3 regions of the Arthrobacter sp. Y3221114 genome follow, and region 1 is predicted to be linked to each of the others. Evidence: riboswitches for the same ligand, from Rfam matches in the RefSeq annotation. Region 1 holds a riboswitch; each other region holds the start of a gene.
The links. A riboswitch is a leader RNA that binds a small molecule or an ion and turns the genes downstream of it on or off. The one in region 1 is predicted to bind thiamine pyrophosphate.
Positions count from the first base shown of each region.

Region 1 (2,253 bases):
CGGGTGACAGCGAACGGGATCTCGCTGCCAATGCCCTGGATGGCGGCCGCGATAAAGAGCAGCGGACCGACGGCGGAGCCCAGGAACACCACCTCTATCACCGAGGCCAAGACTTCGGCCAGCACGCCGGCGAAGGGACGTTGGACGATGGCGATGGCGATCGGAGCCACCAGCAGCCAGCTTCCGGCCAGGAAGTGCTGCGACAGGTCTCCGGCCGGCCCCATCAGCAGGGACAGGGCGGTCCAGGCCTGGACGAAGACCCAGTAGAGGAAACCGAAGACGACGCCCAGGACAACCAGGAGGACGAGGTCCTTCAGGGTCCAGGCACCGCGCGGGAGGGCATGCTGCTGCGAAGACGATGATGACATGGCTGGTCCTTCCGCTTCAGGAGGCGCTGGGGCTGTTGATGGACAGCGTCGCGTGCGTGGTGACGTGCTGGACGGAACGGCCCACCAGGATCCAGCCCGCGGCAATGGCCTGCAGCACCTGGGCAACATCGCCGTCCATCCGGGTGACAAAATGCTCCGCCTGCACCGCAACACCGGTGGATTTTGCGTAGTCGATGGCGGCGTAGATATCGCGCATGTGGTCGGCTGAGGCACCGCCGGTACCGCCGTCTGCCAGGGGATACAGCGCCCAGTCGGCGGCGGCCTCGATTCCGGTGGGCTCCAGCTCCGGGATCTCCGAGTACAGGGCGGCGCCTCCCTCGGGTATTTTGCAGCTGACGCCGCCGGGGCAGCCCCGGGACAGGAGCACGGAGGCCGAGACGTGCGCCCCGGTGCGTCCAGCCGCGGCAATCACCTGGCTCAGGTAGCGCAGGACATCCTGCTCGGCGCCGGTCAGGTAGGTGCTCACCTTGCCGGTGTGCACCTCAAGGCCGGTGGAGTCGGCCTGGTCCAGTGCCGTCAGGATGACGTCGGCGTAGTTGTCGGCCATGACCGCCAGGGTCAATCTCGCGCCCACGCCGAACTCGCGGGGAGTGGCGGTGAACTTATTGCTGCGGACGGCAGCAGTGGGGGTGTTCGTCGCGGTGACGATCGAATCTGATGTTCGCATTTTCGCGCCCTTCGGTTGTTAAACGGGGCACGGGTAGTAAAGAGTCAACGTCCCTGCGCTGGCATGATCCAGATCAGGTTCGACGGTCGAAACTTGAGAAGTTTCCTCTCAGCCCGGCTCACCGGACTCCCGTGTTGCCCACGAGTCTAACCCATGGCGCGCACCGCCCGCGAAAGGTTTAAGCAGGGGGTGGTAACGCAGCGGGGCGCGGACTCGCTGCCCGCGCCCCGCCGTCGTCAGTCCTGCTATTCGCTGATCAGGTCCCGGACCACGATGGTCTGGTCGCGGTCGGGGCCCACGCCGATGGCGGAGAACCTGGTGCCGGAGAGCTTTTCGAGCGCCAGCACGTAGTTGCGGGCGTTCTCCGGCAGGTCTTCCAGCGTCCTGGCGCCGGTGATGTCCTCGGTCCAGCCCTCGAAGTACTCGAAGATCGGCTTGGCGTGGTGGAACTCGGTCTGCGTCATCGGCATTTCGTCGTGCCGGACGCCGTCCACGTCGTAAGCCACGCAGACCGGGATCTGCTCGATGCCGGTGAGCACATCGAGCTTGGTCACGAAGTAGTCCGTGAAGCCGTTGACCCGGGCGGCGTGGCGGGCCAGCACGGCGTCGTACCAGCCGCAGCGCCGCGGCCGGCCGGTGTTCACGCCGAACTCCCCGCCCTTCTTCTGCAGGTACTCGCCCATGTCGTCGAACAGTTCGGTGGGGAACGGCCCGGCGCCCACCCGGGTGGTGTACGCCTTGATGATGCCCACGGCACGGTTGATCCGGGTGGGGCCGATGCCCGAGCCCACGGACGCGCCGCCGGCCGTCGGGTTGGAGGAGGTCACGAACGGGTAGGTGCCGTGGTCCACGTCCAGGAAGGTGGCCTGGCCGCCCTCCATCAGCACGACCTTGCCCTCATCCAGCGCCTTGTTCAGCACGTAGGTGGAGTCGATGACCATCGGGCGCAGCCGCTCGGCGAAGGACAGGAAGTACTCCACGACCTCCTCCACGTGCACGTCCCGGCGGTTGTACACCTTGACCAGCAGTTCGTTCTTCTGCCGCAGCGAGCCTTCGACCTTCTGCCGCAGGATCGATTCGTCGAACACGTCCTGCACGCGGATGCCCAGCCGTGCCACCTTGTCCATGTAGGCGGGGCCGATGCCGCGGCCGGTGGTGCCGATCGCGCGCTTGCCCAGGAAGCGTTCGGTCACCTTG
Region 1 covers NZ_JBNHHW010000004.1:432,155-434,407, forward strand. The annotation lists gene AC5RV3_RS11555 (ECF transporter S component) at 1-368, opposite strand, end outside; gene AC5RV3_RS11560 (YkoF family thiamine/hydroxymethylpyrimidine-binding protein) at 385-1,056, opposite strand; TPP riboswitch at 1,089-1,199, opposite strand; gene AC5RV3_RS11565 (adenylosuccinate synthase) at 1,302-2,253, opposite strand, start outside.

Region 2 (2,253 bases), on a different contig from region 1:
CACCACCAGGGTGGCGCCGGTGCGGTCCAGCACCCGGGCCACGGCGTCGCGTACTTCCTGCACGCCGTCCGGGTCCAGGTTCGCGGTCGGCTCGTCCAGCAGCAGCAGCCCCGGCCGCATGGCCAGGACGGAGGCCAGCGCAAGCCGCTGCTTCTGGCCCCCGGACAGCGCCGAGGTGGGGTGATCCAGCGGTACCGTCAGGCCGACATCGGCCAGGGAATCGCGGACCCTGTCCCAGATCTGCGTGCGCGGCAGCGACAGGTTCTCCGCTCCGAACGCCACCTCGTCGCCCACCCGGGCCAGCACCAGCTGGCTCTCCGGATCCTGCAGCACAAGGCCGGCCCGGCCGCGGGCCTCGGAGGGACGGACACCCGCCACGGTGAGCCGGCCGGTCTCCTCGCCCTCGCCCTCGTCGCCGAGGACGCCGGCCAGGGCGTGCAGCAGCGTGGACTTGCCGGCCCCGGAGGCGCCCAGCAACAGTACCCGTTCCTCCGGGGCGATGCTGAAACTGGCCCCGCGCACCGCCGGATCCTTGCGGCCGGCATGCCGCCAGCCCCACCCCTCGGCGTGGACCGGCACGGGCCCGGGCACCGCCGTCGTACTCTGCTCTCCCATGGACCGGCTCAGACGTCGGCCGAGCGTCCCGCGGCGAAGGAGGACAGCACGCCCGTCTTCGCCAGGCCCCTGACCGCCAGCCACGGCAGCAGCCCGGCAATCACGACGCCGGACACGGCGGCGAAGCCCACGTAGGCCAGCTGCCACTCGGCGGCCCAGAGCATGTTGTAGAGGATGTTCTCGCTGATGGACAGTGCCAGGCCTGCGCCCAGGCCGGCCAGCAGCGCCACGCCGAGGTTGAACTTGCGGTACAGGAAGAGCAGGAAGACGACCTCGGCCCCCAGTCCCTGGATCAGGCCGGAGACCAGGACAGTCATCCCGAAGCTCGTGCCCAACAGCGCGGAAACAATGGCGGCCAGCATCTCGCAGTAGAGGGCCGCGCCGGGCTTGCGGATGATCAGCCCGCCCAGCACGCCGGCCATCAGCCAACCGCCGGTGTACAGTCCGGCGGACGGCGGGAAGGCAAGGGTCAGGCCCTCGATCAGCGGCCAGCCCGCCGACCAGGCCCAGAAGATGACGCCGACGGCCACGGCGACCACCGAGGCCACGACAATGTCCACCACCCGCCAGCCGTACCGCGGCTTCCGGGCAGGGGTGGGCGTGGCGGGTGCATTCGAAACGGTACTCATTGGGATCCTCCTGGTTGCAGGAGGGGAGGGCGGCCATGCGGCGCGCCCCGAGAACTCGACTCCCTTCGCCGGTACTAACCGGAGCAGGTTCGAGGGTCTGCGGTTCATCCGCACTCTCAGCGTCCCTCCCGGTCTCCGGTGTGAACCGGCCGGTCGGACGCTCCCCTGTCGTCATAGGTGCTGTCTAGCAGCACGCACCAGTCTACACTCGCCCGCAGCGGCGGGCGATTCGGGCTTCAGACCCTTGGAAAACGCACGACGGCTTACGGCCCGGGCGGGTGCCGGGCAGTAGGCTGGGAACCGGAACAGCAGTTGAGACGGGGCCCCGGCCCCGGAAGGGAGCGGGCATGAACATTGTGTTGAGGCTCTTGGGCACACTGGTGAGTATCGGCGCGGGCCTGGCAGCCAGCCAGCTGCTGGGGTTTGTCTGGAAGATGGTCACCGGAAAAGATGCGCCGAAGAGCGACGACGACCTGGAGAACAGCCTGCGGGCGGCGGTCGCCTTCGCCGTGGTGTCCGGCACCGTGGCGCGCGTGATCCAGGTGCTGACCAAGCGCGCCACCGCCAAGGCGGTCATCCGCTACGACAAGACGCGGGAAATGGTCTAAGCGGCTCCTTGAGGGGGCCCGATGGGGGACGGGACCGCGGTCCCGTCCCCCATCGCGCTTCTGTTCCGGTCCGCAGGAACCCGCCACCGGACCGGTTTCTTTTGTCCGCGGGTTATTTCTTGTCCGCCGGCCCGGCGTTGTCCTCATCGTTCCGCGCCGGACCAGCCGCAGCCGCCGCGGTGGGCCGCTCCCCCGGCCGCCCGGCGTCCTGGCCGCCGGCTGCGACACCGCTGCCGGCGTCGCTGCTGGAAGGCGCGACGTCGTCGGATGCCGCCGCGGAATCTTCCTCGGCCGCTGCCTCCACCACCGCGTCGAGATCGTCCACGCTGAGGATTTCCTTGCGCAGGTGTTTGGTGCGGTATCCGGCCCGGCCCACCATGTGGGCGGAAACCGGCACGGTG
Region 2 covers NZ_JBNHHW010000002.1:143,291-145,543, forward strand. The annotation lists gene AC5RV3_RS04690 (ABC transporter ATP-binding protein) at 1-615, opposite strand, end outside; gene AC5RV3_RS04695 (ECF transporter S component) at 624-1,244, opposite strand; TPP riboswitch at 1,288-1,421, opposite strand; gene AC5RV3_RS04700 (DUF4235 domain-containing protein) at 1,592-1,852, shown strand; gene mnhG (monovalent cation/H(+) antiporter subunit G) at 1,965-2,253, opposite strand, start outside.
Region 2: it holds a riboswitch for thiamine pyrophosphate, as region 1 does, so the genes downstream of both, AC5RV3_RS04695 (ECF transporter S component) here and AC5RV3_RS11560 (YkoF family thiamine/hydroxymethylpyrimidine-binding protein) in region 1, are expected to answer to the same signal.

Region 3 (2,253 bases), on a different contig from region 1:
CATCCCGCTCGTGAATCCGGACGACCGGATCGGTGAACCCTACCTGGAGGTGGATCCGGACAAGATCGTGGCCATCGTGCACACCGACGCGCCCGACCGGAACTCCCCCTTCAACCCGCCCGATGAAAACTCGCAGCAAATCGCGGGCCACCTGCTGGAGTTCCTGGACCACGAGGTCCGGCGCGGGCGCCTGACCGAGCAGCTGCTCCCGCTGCAGTCCGGGGTCGGCAATATCCCCAACGCCGTGCTGGAAGGCCTGGCGGCCGGCGGCTACCGCGGCCTGACCGCCTACACCGAGGTCATCCAGGACGGCATGCTGCAGCTGCTCAAGGAGGGCGTGCTGCGCATGGCCTCCGCCACGTCCTTCTCGCTCAGCCGCACCGGTCTGGAGGAGTTCAACGCGAACGTGGACTACTACCGCGAGCGCATCATCCTGCGCACCCAGGAAATCTCCAACCACCCCGAACTGGTCCGCCGGCTGGGCTGCATCTCGCTCAACGGGATGATCGAAGCGGACATCTACGGCAACATCAACTCCACCCACGTGGCCGGCACCAAGGTGATGAACGGCATCGGCGGCTCCGGCGATTTCGCCCGGAACAGCTACCTGTCCGTCTTCATGTCACCGAGCACCGCCAAGGGCGGGAAGGTCTCCAGCATCGTGCCGATGGCCAGCCACGTCGACCACACCGAGCACGACACGATGATCGTGATCACCGAGCAGGGGCTGGCCGACCTGCGCGGTCTCGCGCCGAAGCAGCGGGCGCGCAAGATCATCGAGACCTGCGCCCACCCCGACTATCGGCCGATGCTGCAGGACTACTTCGACCGTGCCTGCCGGGACAGCTTTGGCAAGCACACCCCGCACCTGCTCGGTGAGGCCTTGTCCTGGCACCAGCGCTTCGTGGAGACCGGCAGCATGCTCCCCGCGCAGCAGTAACGGCCGGCCTCGCCCACCCCGGGCGGAGGTCTGTCCGGCTCTCTGGCTCTCCAGCTCTCCAGCTCTCCGGCTCTCCGGCCGTCCGGCTCCCCGGCTCCCCGGCTCCCCGGCTCCCCGGCTCCCCGGCTCCCCGGCCGGGAGTATGACGCCGTCGTACCGGCGGTCTTTCGCCGCCCGGTGCGGCAGACGGTAGGCTGCTGGCTTGTACACGGGAGTCCGGTGAGCCGGGCTGAGAGGAAGCTTCTCAAGTTTCGACCGTTGAACCTGATCTGGATCATGCCAGCGCAGGGAGCAACCCTCACACCCGTGCCCTGTTCACTCAACAGAAGGGCGCGAAAATGCAGACATCCGACGGCATGCACCTGGTGGCGATGGTCAACCCGCCCACCAGCCAGTATTCGGAGAACTGGCGGCATCCGCTCTCCCGGCGCGACTGGCTGAGCGCGGAGTTTTATCTTGATCTGGGCCGGACACTGGAACGAGGCTGCTTCGACATGCTGTTCCTGCCCGACGCGCTGGCCGTCCCGGAGGACAACGCGGGCGACTTCGCCACCACGCTGGTCACGGGCGGCAAGGGCGCCATCTATCTCGACCCCTTGGTCACCCTGTCACTGGTTGCCGGGGCGACTCGGCACCTGGGGTTGGCCGCCACCATCTCCACGACGTTCACCCCTGCTTACACCATCGCCCGGAAGCTTCTCTCGCTGGATCACCTCTCCGGCGGCCGGGTCGCCTGGAACATCGTCACGTCCACCACGGACGCCGAGGCCGCCAACTTCGGCCTGCCCTCCATTCCGCCCAAATCGGAGCGTTACGACCGGGCCGACGACGTCGTCCAGACCGTGGTGGACCTGTGGGAAACTTGGGAGCCCGGGGCGCTGACACCGGATGCGCCGGCACGCCGGTTTGCGGATCCGGAGCGTGTCCACCGGATACCCGAACGGTCCCGCTCCGGCGGCGGCGACCGTCCGCTGGGCCGCGGTCCGATCACCCTGCCGCGCAGTCCGCAGGGAAGGCCGGTACTCATGCAGGCCGGATCCTCCCCGCGCGGCATGGAGTTCGCCGCCCGCTGGGCCGAGGTCGTGTTCGCCGTCGCCGACACTCCGGACGCCATGCGCGCGGTGCGGACCGAACTGCGGGCACGCGCCGCCGCCGCCGGACGGAATCCGGATCGGCTGGCCGTGCTCCCGGCCGTCCAGCCGATCACCGGCGCCACTCCCGCCGCCGCCCGCCAAGCCGTAATGGGCTTGGAGGCGGCGCTCGATGAGGAGGACGTTCTGACGAAGTTGGGCCGGCTCCTTCACGCAACCCGG
Region 3 covers NZ_JBNHHW010000002.1:570,538-572,790, forward strand. The annotation lists gene scpC (succinyl-CoA:acetate CoA-transferase ScpC) at 1-940, shown strand, start outside; TPP riboswitch at 1,139-1,248, shown strand; gene AC5RV3_RS06805 (NtaA/DmoA family FMN-dependent monooxygenase) at 1,279-2,253, shown strand, end outside.
Region 3: it holds a riboswitch for thiamine pyrophosphate, as region 1 does, so the genes downstream of both, AC5RV3_RS06805 (NtaA/DmoA family FMN-dependent monooxygenase) here and AC5RV3_RS11560 (YkoF family thiamine/hydroxymethylpyrimidine-binding protein) in region 1, are expected to answer to the same signal.